DNA from 4 places in the Vibrio alfacsensis genome. Region 1 is predicted to be linked to each of the others. Evidence: predicted binding sites of a transcription regulator. Region 1 holds the regulator's gene; each other region holds the start of a gene.
What was found. The regulator PurR, encoded in region 1, represses purine synthesis genes. The targets are predictions, from matches to a motif close to TNANGNAAACGTTTNCNTNA.

Region 1 (4,480 bases):
GCGCATACGTCGAATCAATACATCAATTGTACGATCATTTGGCGCATCCACTCTGTGGCTGATCATGTTCAAAATACGTTCGCGGCTTAACACCTGGTTTGGATACGAAGACAGTGCAACCAGCAGTTCGTATTCTGCTTTGGTTAACTTCACTGGCTCACCATTACGGCTTAGCGCACGACGCTGAATATCAAACGTCCACTCACCGAAGCGCACAATGTGCTCTTCATTGCTTTCATTCACGTTCTTTTGTGAACCATTGCGTGCCGCTGAGATACGCCACAATAAGTTCTTAACGCGAACCAATAATTCCCTTAACTCAAAAGGCTTTGTCACATAATCGTCTGCGCCCATTTCTAGGCCAACGATTTTGTCAATGCTATCCGTGCGTCCTGTCACTAATATGATGCCGATATCTGATTGGCTGCGTAATTCACGCGTAAGCATAAGACCGTCTTCACCGGGCAGGTTAATATCCAACATAATCAAGTCAACACCGCCACCTTGAAGCACTTCACGCATCTCTGCGCCACTTTCTGCTTCACTGACTTTGTAACCTTCATTTTGGAAGTAGCCCGCTAACTTACTACGAGTTACAACATCATCTTCTACGACTAATACGTGATAGCTCATTTACACCACTTTCTGTCTTTTTTATTCCAAGACGTATTCTATTCATAACTAGTAACATTTCTAGTCATAGATACATTAAAAAGCAAGATTTTGCGATTTTATTGATTCAAAGCAAGCTTATTTGTTGCCATTAATAACTAGGCATAATTACCCATAAACAATAACAATTATAGTTACTGCTATTCATTTTAATTGTTTACACTTAAGAGATTATACTCAAGTGACTTCAAGATGCCGCCTTAAGTGCATCATTTCAGGAGCAAAAAATGCAAGAAGTGAAAGCTTTTAACGAAAAACGCGCCGAAATTTACTGGTGGTTTTCTAGCCTATTCGCTAAAGAACTTACCGAAAAAGACCTAGAGAGCTACCACAGTGTTGAAATCCGAAGTTTTTTAGCTGGCCTAGGTGAAAACGAATCCCTAAAGACATCAGTCGATGCATTGGTCGATGCACTCAACCGACTTCAAGATCGTGAAGACGCTCAACTCGAACTTGCCGCAGACTTTTGTGAGCTATTTCTGAAAACAGAAAAACACGGAGCACTTCCATACGCTTCCATGTACATCGGTGAGTCGGGTCTTCTAAACGATAAGCCAGCAGAAGAAATGGAAAAACTCATGGCGGACTTTGGTGTTCAGGTCGATGAAAACCTGAAAGAACCAGCCGATCACCTTGCTGTAGAGCTCGACTTCTTAGGCAACATGATCATTCGCTCTAACGAACTCGAGCAAGAAAAACATATGGAAGAAGCATTCGTGGCACAAAACGACTTCATCCAAAAGCAACTGCTTACTTGGTTACCTATGTTTGCAGCAAAATGTAAGCAATTCGATGAGTTTGGCTTCTACGTTAGTGTTGCTCAAATGCTGATCGCTTTCTGTAAACTGGACAGCGACTACCTTCTTGGTGAATAATTGCGGGCTATTTTAGGGGGACTCGTCATACAGCCCCCTTATTTTATTCGTTTGTTTCTCACTGGTTCAGAGAAGTACAGTGAATTTAGCCGTTAAAATGTGACATAAAAAGCACAAAACCATCGCTGAATATGTTGCCAGCCTGCTCACATAGGTCTAAAATGTGAGCGCAAACGATTAAATATGATTTATATGTAAACCGCTGAAATATAGCGGTTTTTGTGTTTTATTACTCTGCTTGCTGAGCCATTCCTTGTATCACTAATCAAGGAATATATTTCTCAGCAACCAATGTCGCTACAAATCTTTTTATACCGATTTCGGAACAACCACTGCCGAACCTATCAGCGTTGCTTTTTCGTAACTGCTCAGTTTGCGCAAGACACTAAGCGCATGGTTGTCTTCACTACGGTATTCAGTAACTCGATACAGGACATCATTTATGGCCACAATTAAAGACGTTGCTCGCTTAGCCGGCGTTTCAACCACCACAGTGTCGCACGTAATTAACAAAACTCGTTTTGTTGCTGAGACCACTCAAGAAAAAGTAATGAAAGCGGTTGATGAGCTCAATTACGCGCCTAGTGCTGTTGCTCGCAGCTTAAAGTGTAACTCAACGCGCACTATCGGTATGTTGGTTACTCAGTCAACGAACCTTTTCTTCTCTGAAGTGATCGATGGCGTAGAAAGCTACTGTTACCGTCAAGGCTATACATTGATCCTGTGTAATACTGGTGGTATTTACGAGAAACAACGTGACTATATTCGCATGCTTGCAGAAAAGCGTGTCGATGGCATTTTAGTGATGTGTTCTGACCTAACGGAAGAACTACAAGAGATGCTAGACCGCCACGCAGACATCCCTAAAGTCGTGATGGACTGGGGCCCTGAAAGCTCAAAAGCAGATAAGATCATTGATAACTCGGAAGAAGGTGGCTATTTAGCGACTAAATATCTAATTGATAATGGTCATAGCGAAATTGCATGTTTAAGTGGTCATTTCGATAAAGCAGCATGTAAAGAGCGAATTGCTGGCTTTAGACGTGCAATGGCAGAAGCAAACCTTACCGTTAAAGAAGACTGGATTCTTGAGGGTAACTTTGAATGTGATACTGCCGTTCTTGCTGCAGATAACATTACTGCAATGGAAAAACGCCCGACTGCAGTATTCTGTTTTAATGACACCATGGCACTAGGCTTGATGAGCCGTCTGCAACAAAATGGCATCAAGATCCCTGAAGACATTTCTGTGATCGGTTACGACAACATCGAACTTGCTGAATACTTCTCTCCACCGCTAACGACGATTCACCAACCAAAACGTCGTGTAGGTAAAAACGCATTCGAGATCTTACTTGAACGTATTAAAGATAAAGAGCACGACAAACGTATTTTTGAAATGCAGCCAGAGATTGTAATACGTAGCACAGTAAGCAAGCTCAACTAATCAATAATGCAGCTAAGTAATAAGAACTAAGCAATAATGACCGATTTGAAGCGCTCCTTTTAAGGGGCGTTTTTTATGTTCTGAATCCACCCTTTCGTCCTATTTTCTAATCATATTGGATTGGATTTAGGCAAGTAACATTGCCATAGGTGAAGCGATGAGCAATTGACTAATTTCGGGGTAGACAGCCCAGAGCACTTCGCTATAACATACTGTTTTAATTCAATGTATTTGAATTCGTATTTATGGTGTTGATAGGCATATCTAACCAAGAGATATGAAATAACACTCATTAAATACCCCTTTTTAATTGAACTAATGTCACACTTCCATATTCAGGATGTGATGTTAATTCAATGAAAGCAGTATTCTGATACCGTCACGCACAGGGCAAACCATTCGAAAGAGTGGGACGCAAAGCTTCCGGCCTTAACTATTTGTTTTTGAAGACCGTTATTTTTTAAAAACGGCTGTTTTTTTGAAGACTGCTATTTTTGAAGACTATCGTTTTTAAAGACTGTTTTCGATGATGGTTATTTTCAATCATCGTCGTATCAGTAGAAGGTAGCGGGGTTACCGATGGCAAATATGCATTTAACGAGTTTACCCTTTAATGACATTATAACTGCATGCATTTGCTATTCTCTCGGACCTGATTTTTGGTGGCGTAATACTAATTACACCGAGATAACTCATCATGGATAAACCGATACTCAAAGACTCTATGAAGCTATTTGAGGCACTTGGTACGATCAAGTCGCGCTCAATGTTTGGTGGCTTCGGACTGTTTGCAGATGACACTATGTTTGCACTAGTTGTAAATCATCAATTGCACATCCGAGCGGATCAGAAAACTTCATCTACTTTCGAGACTCAAGGACTTAGACCTTACGTCTATAAAAAACGTGGCTTCCCAGTGGTAACGAAATACTATGCTATTTCTGACGAGCTATGGGATTCAACCGACAAAATCCTTGATGTTGCAAGGAAGTCTCTAGAAAGCGCCAAGCTTGAAAAAGAACAACAGGCAACAACAAAGCCTAACCGACTAAAAGATTTGCCAAACCTACGTTTAGCGACTGAACGCATGCTTAAAAAAGCAGGCATCGATTCGGTAGAGCAACTAGAGGACAAAGGCGCATTAAATGCGTACAAGGCAATTCAACAAACTCATGCATCTAGTGTAAGTTTGGAATTGCTTTGGGCCCTTGAGGGAGCGATCAATGGTACGCATTGGAGTGTAGTACCACAAGAACGCCGACAAGAACTCATGAATGGCCTTTCCTAATCCGCTTCATAAGATTTAAAACATAGCCGCAGTTTTACACTGCGGTTTTTTTTGAAATTTTTTTTCGCCCAGTTCTGTCTTATTCTTTAACAAGCTAAACGAGATGAATGATATGAATAAGAAACTGATTTTAGGGCTTATCCTACTCGCGGTAATCCTCCTTTTAGGTATCAACTTCGGCCAATACTTAACATTAGA
Region 2 (4,480 bases), on a different replicon from region 1:
GTTTTACCTAGCCGAAAGATTAAATTGTAGAGTTCGGGTCGAGTCCAAAAGGACTCTCCGCTACCCTTAACAATCACCAAGTATTTGATTTGTTAAAGCCAAGAGAGAATATTATGAACTCAATCACATTTCGAGCACGATTGTCTCACACAATTTTTTCTCATCATGAAGTTTTTTTGCTAAATCCACGGCAAACTGGCGCTTGTCTAAACTTTGAGACGATGCAATATCTGAAATAAGTGTGTTTCCCTCGTAGTGGCTCACAATAGCAGCACCCACTGGTTCTCCATCATTAAAACCAACATACAATTCAAAGTCTGGGTCTAAGATAATCTGGCTCAAGTATTCCACAATCATATCTTGATCATGTTGAGTCGACCAACGTTGGGACTGAAGCACTGAGAACATCACCGTCAAACGATGGAAATCAACCAAGAAAATGTCGTCGTTTTGTAATGCACGAGCACTTTCAATGAATAGTTCATCAGGAAGCACATCGTATTCCGCTTCTTCCAATGAAAGGAAGTATGCTTGACGCCCCTCAAGACTCTCTTTGGTAGGGAACTCCACTTCGACAAGTTCATGAAGCCATGCGTTTTTGCGTTTGATGATTTCTAATTGCTGTTCGTTCATTTTATTACCTTAACTGCCACATGATTGGAGGTCTGCAGCGAGTATAGACGGGATGTTGGCTACGATAATGAGCGCTCCCCGATATGCGACGGTACATTATCATGAAGACTCTTACAAACCTAGCTAAACTCTTGAGTGAACGCCAAATTTTGTTTTAACTGCATCTGTCTGATAAATTGTTCCAATATATTTGCCTATTTAAGGGATGAAAACATGAAAAAACGCTTGCTTGCTTTAAGTCTGCTTACTGTTCTTGCCGGGTGTGGCAACAATGAAGTCGGTGACGTATCGCTTGGTATGTTTACGATGAAAGACATCAAAATCGGACACCTACAAGATGAAGTTGTCACTGGCGTCACTTGTCACATTGCATCTATTGAGGCGAACTTAAGCCTTTCCGATCCGAGCGACAGTTCTATCTCCTGCCGCCAAACTGGTGATATTACGCCTGAAATGATTGCTAAGATCGACAAAAGTAAGTCTGGTGAAGTGGTCTTCAAAAAATCTAAAAGTATCTTCTTCAAAACAATGAAAGTAAGACGCATCTATGATCCAGAGAGCCAAACTCTACTGTATTTGTCCTACACAACCAAAGAAACCGAAGGTAGCTTTAAACACAGTTTGTCTACTGTGCCACTTTGGGGAACGAAAGCTTACACCCAACCGGCTGAATTAACATCAAACTAGGTCTTATTTGTTCATAAAAGCATCAGCTCGCTGAAAATTTCAGCGAGCAAATTTCTTTGCAAATAGGACAACGAATTTCATTTTTTTGTGATACAATCCCGCCTCTTTTTTTTCTCAATCAAGAACAAGCATGAAGTTTCCTGGACAGCGTAAATCAAAACACTACTTCCCAACTCACGCTCGAGATCCATTAGTTAACCAAATTCGACAAACGCCTAAACTGTATCGTCCAACGATTGTCGGTGTTGGCCAAACCATCGTAGATATTGAAGCGCGCGTAGACGACGACTTTCTAGCGAAATACAACCTAAGCAAAGGTCATTCTCTTGTTCTTGAAGAGAGCAAAGCAGATGCACTGTACGAAGAGTTAGTTGAAAAAGGGCTGATTACACATCAATACCCTGGTGACACTATCGGAAACACATTACACAACTATTCAGTACTAGCAGACAGCAAATCTGTGCTGCTGGGTGTCATGTCGAAAAACATTCAAGTCGGCTCGTTTGCATACCGCTACCTATGCCGCACCTCTTCTCGCATGAACCTAAACCACCTACAAACAGTAGACGGCCCTATTGGTCGCTGTTACACGCTCATCACTCAAGACGGTGAACGTACTTTCGCGATTAACGAAGGTCACATGAACAAACTGTCTCCTGAAAGTATTCCTGAAGAAGTCTTCCAGAAAGCGTCTGCGCTTGTTGTATCGTCTTACTTAATGCGTGGCAAAGAAGAAGATCAGATGCCTCAAGCAGTGCAGCGTGCGATTGAGTTTGCTAAAAAGCATGACGTGCCAGTTGTCCTTACTCTAGGCACCAAATACGTTATCGAAGGTAACGCTAAGTGGTGGCAAGAGTACATTCGAGACAATGTATCCGTTGTTGCAATGAATGAAGAAGAAGGCGCTGCGCTTACTGGTGAAACGGATCCACTCGCGGCGGCAGACAAAGCACTTGAATGGGTTGATCTTGTATTGTGTACCGCTGGACCAAATGGTCTTTACATGGCAGGTTACACTGATGAAAAAGTGAAACGTGAAACCATGCACGACATTCTTGAGGGCTCAATCGACGAATTTAACAAATTCGAATTTAGCCGTGCGATGCGTAAAGACGATTGCCAAGATCCAATGAAAGTATATTCACACATTGGTCCTTACCTTGGCGGTCCACTAGAAATCAAAAACACGAACGGTGCTGGTGATGCCGCACTCTCTGCGCTTTTGCATGATATGGCTGCCAATTCTTTCCACCAGAAAGAAGTACCAAACTCAGAAAAACACGAAGTTCGTTGTTTGACGTATTCATCTCTTTCTCAAATTTGTAAATACGCAAACCGTGTAAGCTATGAAGTACTCACTCAGCACTCTCCTCGCCTATCACGTGCCTTACCAGAAAGAGAAGACAGTCTTGAAGAGACTTATTGGGATCGCTGATATTTAAGCATTTCTAGGTATATCTGTTTGAAGGTCACCATTTGGTGGCCTTTTTGTTTTGATCTAGCGCAGTGTTTGGTGTTTTTTGTTATCATGTAGCACGCTAAGGCGCATGAACTGCTTTACAGCTCACATTTTACCAGTATTATTCTCGCGCAAACGTTTGCGCAACAGCTTGCCATCAAATTTTTTCTCTTCCGGTGGCGATTGTTGATTGCTACGTGTTAGCCATTTTTTTGGAGTATCCATGCTGTCTGATATTGAAATTTGCCGAAACACACCGTTGTCTTCGATTGAAACTGTTGCCGCAAATGCCGGCCTTTTACCACACGAATTCGATACACACGGAAAACACAAAGCTAAAGTTCATCCCCAATGCCTTGAGCGCCTTAATGACAATCAAGATGGGAAATTAGTACTGGTCACTGCCATTACCCCTACCCCACTAGGTGAGGGAAAAACGGTAACAACCATTGGTCTTTCGCAAGGCCTCGCTAAAATCAATCAATCGGTCATGGCCTGCATACGCCAACCTTCAATGGGACCTGTATTCGGTGTCAAAGGAGGCGCCGCTGGCGGTGGTTATTCTCAAGTCGCGCCAATGGATGAATTGAATCTGCATCTAACTGGCGACATTCATGCTGTCACTGCGGCCCATAACCTTGCTTCTGCAGCAATAGATGCACGCGTCTATCATGAGCTGCGTGAGGGGTTTGAAGCATTTGAAGCAAGAACAGGGCTGAAAGCGCTAAAAATCGATGTAGAGCGTATTACATGGAAACGTGTAATGGACCACAATGATCGTGCACTCCGTATGGTTAAAATCGGTTTGAACGAAGATGGTAAAACCATTAACGGCTTTGAACGCGAAGAAGGGTTTGATATCTCGGCGGCATCCGAGTTAATGGCAATCCTTGCCTTAGCAAAAGATTTAAAAGATCTTCGTCAACGAATTGGACGCATTGTTGTCGCTTACAACCTTGATGGCATTCCAGTAACCACAGAAGATCTCCAAGTTGCAGGTGCAATGGCGGTAACGTTGAAAGAAACCATCGCCCCAACACTCATGCAAACACTCGAGGGCGTTCCGACCCTGATCCATGCTGGACCATTTGCGAACATTGCTCATGGAAACTCATCCATCATTGCTGACGAAATTGCACTAAAACTTTCCAGTTACGTTGTCACTGAGGGTGGTTTTGGTTCAGATATGGGGTTTGAAAAGGCATGTAACATTAAAGCTGCAGCTGCAAAAAGAGCACCAGATTGCGTAGTTATTGTTGCGACGCTACGAGGACTAAAAGCAAACTCAGGCCTCTATGACCTCCGCCCAGGAATGGCAATTCCAGATTCAATCTTTGCGTCGAATCATGAGGCCTTAAAAGCGGGATTTGAAAACCTAAAATGGCATATCAATAATGTTCATAAGTATGGTCTTCCTGCTGTCGTCGCGATTAACCAGTTCCCACAAGACTCTGTCGATGAATTACTCGAATTGAAATCGCTTATTCACACTTTCAATCCCGATGTTAAAGTGGCTGTAAGTACCGCTTTTGCTAATGGCGGAGAAGGTGCTGTTGAGCTTGCGCAGTACGTGGTAGAGACATGTGAGACATCATCAAATTTCCTTCCGCTTTATCAAAAAGAGCAATCTTTAATAGAGAAACTCATGGCGGTGTGTGAAGTCGGCTATGGTGCATCAAATATTGAAATGAGTGAATTAGC
Region 3 (4,480 bases), 1.4 Mb from region 1:
CATTGAGTCTTTACCCACGGGGATAGTCAGACCAAGTGCTGGACATAGCTCTTCACCCACCGCTTTCACTGCTTCGTAAAGACCTGCATCTTCACCCGGGTGGCCTGCTGGAGACATCCAGTTTGCAGACAGTTTAATGTGTTTGATATCACCGATGTTTGTCGCAGCGATGTTGGTGATTGCTTCACCAACCGCTAGGCGAGCTGAAGCACCGAAGTCTAGTAGAGCAACAGGAGTACGCTCACCCATCGACATTGCTTCACCGTGGTAAGTGTCGTAGCTTGCAGCTGTTACTGCGCAGTTAGCTACAGGAACCTGCCACGGGCCGACCATTTGGTCACGCGCAACAAGACCAGTCACCGTGCGGTCACCGATAGTAATTAGGAATGTTTTTTCTGCAACCGTTGGAAGACGTAGAACGCGATCCACGGCTTCGTTTAGCTCGATACCGTCACGGTTAACCGCTGGGTTGTTGGCTTTAAGCGTTTTCGCATCACGGTGCATCTTAGGCGTCTTACCAAGAAGCACATCCATTGGCATGTCGATTGGCGTGTTGTCGAAGTGTGAATCTTCAAGTTTCAGCTCACGCTCTTCAGTTGCGATACCTACTACCGCGTATGGTGCACGTTCACGCTTACAGATCGCGTCGAATACTTCCATATTCTCTGGCGCAACTGCCATTACGTAACGCTCTTGAGATTCGTTACACCAGATCTCAAGCGGGCTCATGCCTGGTTCGTCGTTTGGTACATCACGCAGTTGGAAAATACCACCACGTTCGCCATCGTCTACAAGCTCTGGAAGTGCGTTAGAGATACCACCTGCGCCCACATCGTGGATAAATGCGATTGGGTTCTGCTCGCCAAGCTGCCAACAACGGTCGATCACTTCCTGACAGCGACGCTCCATCTCTGGGTTTTCACGCTGTACAGAAGCAAAATCTAGGTCTTCTGCTGATTGGCCAGATGCCATTGAAGAAGCCGCACCACCGCCAAGGCCGATGTTCATTGCAGGACCACCAAGAACGATTAGACTTGCGCCGACTGGGATCTCTTTCTTCTGAACGTGCTCATCACGGATGTTACCCATACCACCAGCAATCATGATTGGCTTGTGGTAACCACGAACCTCTTCACCTGCGTGAGAATTAACTTTCTCTTCGTAAGTACGGAAGTAACCAAGTAGGTTTGGACGACCAAATTCGTTGTTGAACGCCGCGCCACCTAGTGGGCCTTCTAGCATGATGTCTAGGGCGTTAACGATACGACCCGGCTTACCGAAATCTGTTTCCCATGGCTGTTCAAAACCAGGAATACGTAGGTTAGACGTTGTGAAACCAACTAGACCCGCTTTTGGCTTACCACCGATACCAGTCGCGCCTTCGTCACGGATTTCACCACCAGAACCTGTAGAAGCGCCCGGCCAAGGAGAGATAGCCGTTGGGTGGTTGTGCGTTTCCACCTTCATTAGGATGTGCGCTTTCTCTTGGTTGTAACCGTACTGGCGAGTTTCTGGGTTCGGGAAGAAGCGACCAACATCCGAACCTACCATTACCGCTGCGTTATCTTTGTAGGCAGACAGTACGTTTTCAGGCGTGGTTTCGAATGTGTTTTTGATCATCTTGAACAGAGACTTCTCTTGCTTCACGCCGTCGATAGTCCAATCTGCATTAAAGATCTTGTGACGACAGTGCTCTGAGTTCGCTTGTGCAAACATCATCAGTTCAATGTCAGTCGGGTTACGTTCTAGTTTATTTACGAATGCATCGTAAAGGTATTCGATCTCATCATCTGCAAGTGCAAGACCTAGGGTAACGTTTGCGTTTTCAAGCGCAGTACGACCGCCGTTTAATAGATCTACGTCTGCCACAGGTGCTGGCTCTGCCGCTTGGAATAACGCATTTGCCGCATCGAAATCAGTAAACGTCACTTCCATCATACGATCATGGATAAGCGCTTTTACGTCTGCAATTTGTGCGTCGTTAAGAGGTGTCGATGTTTCTACGTAGTATGCCGTGCCGCGCTCAAGACGTTTTACTTTGTCTAGACCGCAATTGATGGCGATATCAGTAGATTTAGAAGACCAAGGCGAAATGGTGCCCGGACGAGGAGTAACAAGAAGTAAAAGACCTTCTGGCTCATGCTCTTCGATCGTTGGACCGTAAGTCAGCAATTTTTCCAGTTTTTCCAACTCTTGATCATCAAGGTCAGACTTTAGATCTGCAAAGTGCATGAACTCTGCGTAAATGCCAGTGACAGGCAGATCTTGTTCACGACAAAGTTCCAGTAGTTTATTAACACGAAACTCAGAAAGAGCTGGGGAGCCACGCAAAATTCTCATGTGCTTAGGTCTCTTGTTGCAAGTGATTAAGGTGATATTGGAATAAATTCAGTGGGTTATACTGTTTTCTTCGAAGCTATTCCCGAAGGTTTTTCAAACCTATGCCGATTCCACCTCTTCGTTGCGAGCGCATTATATAGCAATTGTTTTTGTGATGTAACATCAAAAGCAACCGTTTGCGTCATTTTTTTCGTCAAATTTGATTTACGACTTAAATGTCGATAAATCACACAATGTCGCACTCTATCTGCTTGATTCACTTTGCCCCATCGGCACGCTTTGATATAAAGGCAACTAGAAATTTATTGAGACGTACCCAATTAATGCAAATAAGTCAGTTCAATAGACTCAAGCGCAGCGCCTTACTTTTCGCGACTGTGCTTTTACTTTCTGCCTGTCAGATTGAGTCAGAACCTAAAAGTGAATTCGAGCAAATCCAAGAACGTGGGGTTCTACGTGTTGGCACGCTAAATAACCAACTCTCTTATTACATTGGTCCAGATGGCCCGGCAGGTCTAGATTATGAACTGGCGCGTAAATTTGCCGAACAACTGGGCGTAAAGCTGGAGATTAAACCGGCTTTTCGCCAAGCAGAACTGTTCCCAGCCCTTAAAAAAGGTGACATCGACATCATTGCTACGGGCTTGACTCAAACTTCTCAAGCCGTACAACGTTTTCGTCCAGCTCCTGCCTATTACTATGTAAGCCAACAAGTGGTTTATAAGAAAGGCCAACTTCGTCCACGCGATCTCAAGCAGCTCATTGGCTACCAAAAAGCAAAAGACAAAAATGCCGAAGAAGGAGAGTTGAGTGCGGGAGCCGAAACGCTACAGATCGTCGAACAGTCACAATTTGTTCCTACGTTAACGGATTTACAAAAAGAGCACCCAGAGCTTCAATTTGAGATTGTTGGAAACGCCGACACTCGCGATCTCCTAAGACAGGTATCTACTGGAGAGTTACGCTTTACCGTCACCGACTCTGTTGAGCTCTCATTGGCACAACGCTTATATCCAGACTTAACCTTGGCATTCGAGCTAACCGAAGATCAACCAGTATCATGGTTTACCCGCCGATCGGAAGATGAAAGCTTATACGCAATGCTGATAGAGTTTTTTGGCAACATCAAACAGTCCGGTGAATTAGCGACATTAGAAGAAAAATACATCGGCCATATCGAAGCATTCGACTATGTGGATACTCGCGCCTTTATCCGAGCCTTAGACAACACACTGCCGAAATGGGCACCATTGTTCCAAAAATACAGTGAAGAATTCGATTGGCGATTGATTGCAGCACTGGCTTATCAAGAATCTCACTGGAAACCAAAAGCGAAATCACCAACAGGGGTACGCGGCATGATGATGTTAACCCTACCAACGGCGAAGAGCGTGGGTGTGACTGACCGTCTAGATCCAGAACAATCGGTTCGTGGTGGTGTGGAGTATCTACGTCGTATCGTTGCCCGTGTTCCGGATTCTATCAACGATCATGAAAAAATTTGGTTTGCTCTTGCATCTTACAACGTTGGCTACGGCCACATGATGGATGCGCGTCGCCTCACCAAAGCACAAGGCGGTGATCCTGATGCTTGGTCCGATGTAAAAGAACGACTACCCCTACTACGCCAGAAGCGCTTTTATAGCCAAACACGTTATGGTTATGCGCGTGGTGATGAGGCCCGTAACTACGTAGAAAATATTCGTCGTTATTACCAATCTATCATTGGACACGTGAGTCAGAAACCTGCGGTTGAAGAAGACACCAGTGAGCTTCAAGTCATCCCGCCATTAGACCCGAATATCTTGGTTTCTGGCGCCGTTGAAACGTTGACAGACCAAATTTCTGGAGCAGTAGAAAGCATACCGGGAACCGAGCAACAAACGCCAACAACGGTGGAATAAACCTTTCGAAAATAGCGAGCGAATGGCTCGCTATTTTTTTATTGAGTCAACAGAAAAAGTTAACTAGAATCGCGTCTTTCGGACTTGTTTCTAACTCCCAACACTTCGCTTTCTAGCCAAAGTCAAAGAAACAGAAACAATGGGTCCTTTGTGTCACCTCTCCTCGATCTGATGTCACCATCATCCATAAGTATGCATCTCAAGAATGCCAACTATTGATAATGTATCAGGCGCTT
Region 4 (4,480 bases), 170 kb from region 1:
AATAACTGTGGCAATTGTCACGAATATTGCGCAATCGTTTGCGCGAGATTTGTTTTAGTCAAAAAAATGAGCTCGCGTTTACCGCGAGCTGCTTGTTCTGAACCGTCTTACATGCGAGCAAGGAGTATCTGAGCTTGCTCGACCATCTTTTTGCGGCCGAAGATCAAATGGCGACGTTTGCCACCAACTTGGCGCCAAAGTACTGCGCAGCGAATACCTGATAACAACAACGCACGAACTTTGTGTTGGTTAGAGGTTTGTTGCAGTACAGATGGAGTACCGGTTACTTGAATACGCGGGCCGATAGGGCTTACAACATCCAAGTAAATGCTTGCTAAGTTGCTGATCATTTGATCATCTAGCAATTCAAAATGTTCCGTTTGACGCTGGGCCATTTTGATGCGGTCGCCAAGTTGTGACATCGCATCATTGCGGCTTGTTAGCTTGCGTTCTAATGCCATTAAGCTAATGATGTAGCGAGTAACTTCACTTCCAGCTGGAGTGCTATCAATCCCTTTCACTAAGCATTCAAGCCCCAGCTTTAAATCGGCCTCGCGACCGAAAACACCGATAGTGTTCGCTGGGTTTGTATTGATAATGGCTTTAATTGACGTTTCAAAGGCATCTTGATCACAATGTCCGTTTTTCGCTGCTTGTTGAACCAATGCAACAGCTTGGCAGATACCTGCAAATGCGATAGTACGGTCATAAAGTGTATTCGCCACGTAACGACTCCTAAGCTTGAGAATATTTAATACGTTGCTCGATAATGCCGCCACCTAGGCATACGTCACCGTTGTAGAACACTGCTGATTGACCAGGCGTAACAGCAATTTGCGGTTCATCAAAGATCACTTTAATGTTTTCATCATCGACAGGGATGATTGTACAAGGAATATCTTCCTGACGGTAACGTGTTTTCACTGTGCACTTCATAACATCGCGAATTGGCTCACGGTCGACCCAGTGAAGTTGTGATGCAAGTAGACCTTCTGATTTCAACATCGGATGATCTTTACCTTGTACGGCGATCAAAACGTTACGTTTTAGGTCTTTTTCACCAACGAACCACGGATCTTCGTTACCGCCACCGCCTTTACGGCCACCAATATGCAGACCTTTACGCTGACCTAGCGTGTGGTACATCAAACCTTGGTGTTGACCAATAATTTCCCCCTCTGGTGTTTCAATGTTACCAGGTTGAGCAGGCAGATATTTACCAAGGAACTCAGTGAATTTACGCTCACCGATAAAACAGATACCCGTTGAGTCTTTTTTCTTCGCTGTAATCAGGCCTTGCTCTTCTGCGATTCGACGTACTTCAGGTTTCTCTAAATCGCCAACAGGGAATAGACTGCGAGCAATTTGCTCATGGCTTAGTGTATAGAGGAAGTAGCTTTGGTCTTTGTTGCTGTCTAGGCCACGTAACATCGCTGGTTTTTCTTGTTCTTCACCAACTGAAGCGTTTTCCGGGAATGAGCGACGCACATAGTGACCCATTGCAATGTAGTCAGCATCAAGTACTTCATCAGCAAATTCTAGGAATGCCTTGAACTTGATTTCTTTGTTACAAAGAATGTCTGGGTTTGGCGTACGGCCAGCTTTGTACTCAGCAAGGAAGTACTCAAATACATTGTCCCAGTATTCTGCAGCAAAGTTAATGGTGTGTAGGTGAATGCCTAGCTTGTCACATACTGCTTGAGCATCAGCAAGATCTTCTGCTGCTGTACAATATTCTTCGTTGTCATCCTCTTCCCAGTTCTTCATGAACAGGCCTTCCACTTGGTAGCCTTGCTGCTTTAGAAGATACGCAGAAACAGATGAATCAACGCCGCCGGACATACCGACGATGACTTTCTTTTGACTGTTATCAGACATTACTAAACACCACTTAAATAAACGGGACGAAGATTCTAACAGAATCCACAGACCGGTGACAGATCCGAGATCGAAATCACACTTCGATTTGCTACATTTTAAGCTAATAGCATCACGAGTTAGTAATTTCATAAGTATAGGGAGGGTATATATGGCATAGTTGGCAAAAATCCAAGAGGAAAATTCAAATGACGGAAGAAAACCAATTTATGCAAGAAGCCGAGTTGATCGAAATTATTGAGAATCAACTGGAAGACGGCAATCCACTAAAAGTAAAAGAAACCCTAATGCGCTTAATGATGACAGGTACTCCACGTGAAGATGCAGTGGCGATGATGGCTTGTGCGATGTCAATTGAGGTATTTGATGTCATGAAAAATGACGGTGAATTTAATTTAAAACGTTATACAGAACATCTAAATCAATTGCCTGATTTGGGCTTTATGGAAGGCGAATAACGGGCTCGAGAACAAAAATATAAGCGGCAAACGTTTGCTATAATTGCTTTTATTGCTGCTTTATTGTCAGCGGTATAGAATCCGTTCTCCTTTTCATCCCTGACTCAGACTAACAATATGAAATTTCCTGGACAACGCAAATCGAAGCACTACTTTCCTGTTCATGCTCGTGACCCTTTGGTGAGCCAAGCACAAGAAAGCAAGAAGATGACGCGCACTCACATCATCGGTATTGATCAGACCTTGGTAGATATTGAAGCTAAAGTTACAACGGATGTGATTGAAAAGTACGGTTTGAGTAAAGGACACTCGTTGGTTATTGATGATGCGACTGCTGAAGCGCTTTATCAACAATTAAAAGAAGAAAACCTAATTACCAATGAGTATGCAGGCGGAACGATCGGTAATACGTTACACAACTACTCTGTGCTAGCGGATGACCGCTCGACACTTTTAGGTGTAATGAGTCAGGATATCAAAATTGGCAGCTACGGTTATCGTTACCTATGTAACACCTCTAGCCGTATGGATTTGAACTACCTACAGGGAGTAGAGGGTGCAATTGGTCGCTGCTTTGCGCTAATTACTGAAGATGGTGAGCGTACTTTTGCGATCAGCGAAGGTCAAATGAACCAACTTCACCCAGACAATATTCCTGAGAAAATCTTCAAAAGTGCCTCTGCACTTGTTTTGACGGCATACCTTGTTCGTTGTAAAGAAGGCGATCCAATGCCTGAAGCAACCATGCGTGCCATTGACTTCGCGAAAAAATATGATGTTCCAGTAGTATTAACGCTGGGCACCAAATTTGTCATTCAAGATGATCCTACATTCTGGCAAGAATTTATTCGTGACCATGTGTCTGTGGTTGCTATGAACGAAGATGAAGCAGAAGCACTAACAGGTGAGTCAGATCCACTAGCTGCATCTGATAAGACACTCGAGTGGGCAGATTTAGTTCTATGTACCGCGGGTCCTGTTGGTTTATTTATGGCGGGTTATACCGAAGATAGCGCGAAACGTGAAACATCATTACCGCTGCTTCCTGGTTCTGTTGCAGAGTTTAACCGTTACGAATTCAGCCGTCCTGCTAAGAAAGAAGCGTGTGAAAATGCAATTAAAGTTTATTCACATATCTCTCCATACATGGGTGGTCCTGAGAAAATCAAGAACACCAATGGTGCAGGCGATGCAGCACTGTCAGCAGTACTTCACGATATGGCTGCAAATAAATACCACAAAGAAAATGTGCCTAACTCAAGCAAGCACAGCAATGAGTATTTAACTTACTCTTCGTTCTCTCAAGTTTGTAAATACGCAAACCGCGCGAGTTACGAAGTGTTAGTGCAGCATTCTCCACGTTTATCTCGTGGCCTTCCTGAGCGTGAAGATAGCTTGGAAGAAGCGTACTGGGAGCGTTAATACTCTTAGAGTGTTTGACGACGTTTAACAGTAAAAAGTACTAAAGCTGAAAATGGCGCATTTTTTAATGCGCCATTTTTATTGTTTTATAAAACCCATCATGGATTCAGATAAATTGTTATTCAATCTCTTGGTAAGACAACTTCTTATAGAGGCTGAATGAAAATTTACACCAATGCATCTAGTTTCAATCTATATAATGAAACTATCAGTAGCATTAGCTCGTCACAGCGAGAATACTATTATTTGAATGGGTATAAAAAAGGCTTCCATCGAAAGCCTTTTAAATCTTTAATCACATTTAAAGTAAGAATTCATCTAGTGATTTACCAGCATCAAGTTGTTCTTGGATTGCTGATGGAGTGCGGCCTTGACCTGTCCAAGTTTTTTCGTCACCGTTGCTATCTACGTATTTGTATTTAGCTGGGCGTGGAGCACGTTTACCTTTTGCTTTAGTCTTAGTTTCACCAGCTAGTGCGCTGATTAGAGCTTCAACGTCGATGCCATCTTTTGCGATTTGTTCTGCAATTGCAGCCATTTTCGCTTCTTGCTCAGCTTGTGCTGCGCGATCAGCTTCTTCAGATTCTTGACGCTCTTGAACAACGATAGTCAGTTTATCTAGAGCTTCTTCCAATTGTTCTAGAGTCAGCTCACGAGAAAATGCACGAAGGCTACGGATATTTAGAAGTGTTTTAGTCAGCTCAGACATAACGATTCCTATT

Region 2: the regulator PurR is predicted to act here: its motif matches at 2,907-2,926, upstream of VA249_RS17295 (formate--tetrahydrofolate ligase).
Region 3: the regulator PurR is predicted to act here: its motif matches at 2,505-2,524, upstream of purL (phosphoribosylformylglycinamidine synthase).
Region 4: the regulator PurR is predicted to act here: its motif matches at 2,359-2,378, upstream of VA249_RS08820 (inosine/guanosine kinase).

The regions. Positions count from the first base shown of each region.
Region 1 covers NZ_AP024165.1:2,074,137-2,078,616, forward strand. The annotation lists gene torR (two-component system response regulator TorR) at 1-633, opposite strand, end outside; gene torD (molecular chaperone TorD) at 900-1,547, shown strand; gene purR (HTH-type transcriptional repressor PurR) at 1,990-2,994, shown strand; cyclic di-GMP riboswitch class I at 3,374-3,455, shown strand; gene VA249_RS09555 (TfoX/Sxy family DNA transformation protein) at 3,692-4,282, shown strand; gene VA249_RS09560 (TVP38/TMEM64 family protein) at 4,395-4,480, shown strand, end outside.
Region 2 covers NZ_AP024166.1:635,527-640,006, reverse strand. The annotation lists gene VA249_RS17310 (flavodoxin) at 124-633, opposite strand; gene VA249_RS17305 (CreA family protein) at 847-1,320, shown strand; gene VA249_RS17300 (inosine/guanosine kinase) at 1,451-2,755, shown strand; gene VA249_RS17295 (formate--tetrahydrofolate ligase) at 3,003-4,480, shown strand, end outside.
Region 3 covers NZ_AP024165.1:666,692-671,171, reverse strand. The annotation lists gene purL (phosphoribosylformylglycinamidine synthase) at 1-2,340, opposite strand, end outside; gene mltF (membrane-bound lytic murein transglycosylase MltF) at 2,664-4,244, shown strand.
Region 4 covers NZ_AP024165.1:1,901,112-1,905,591, reverse strand. The annotation lists gene hflD (high frequency lysogenization protein HflD) at 108-725, opposite strand; gene mnmA (tRNA 2-thiouridine(34) synthase MnmA) at 736-1,878, opposite strand; gene VA249_RS08825 (hypothetical protein) at 2,067-2,336, shown strand; gene VA249_RS08820 (inosine/guanosine kinase) at 2,454-3,758, shown strand; gene VA249_RS08815 (H-NS family histone-like protein) at 4,060-4,467, opposite strand.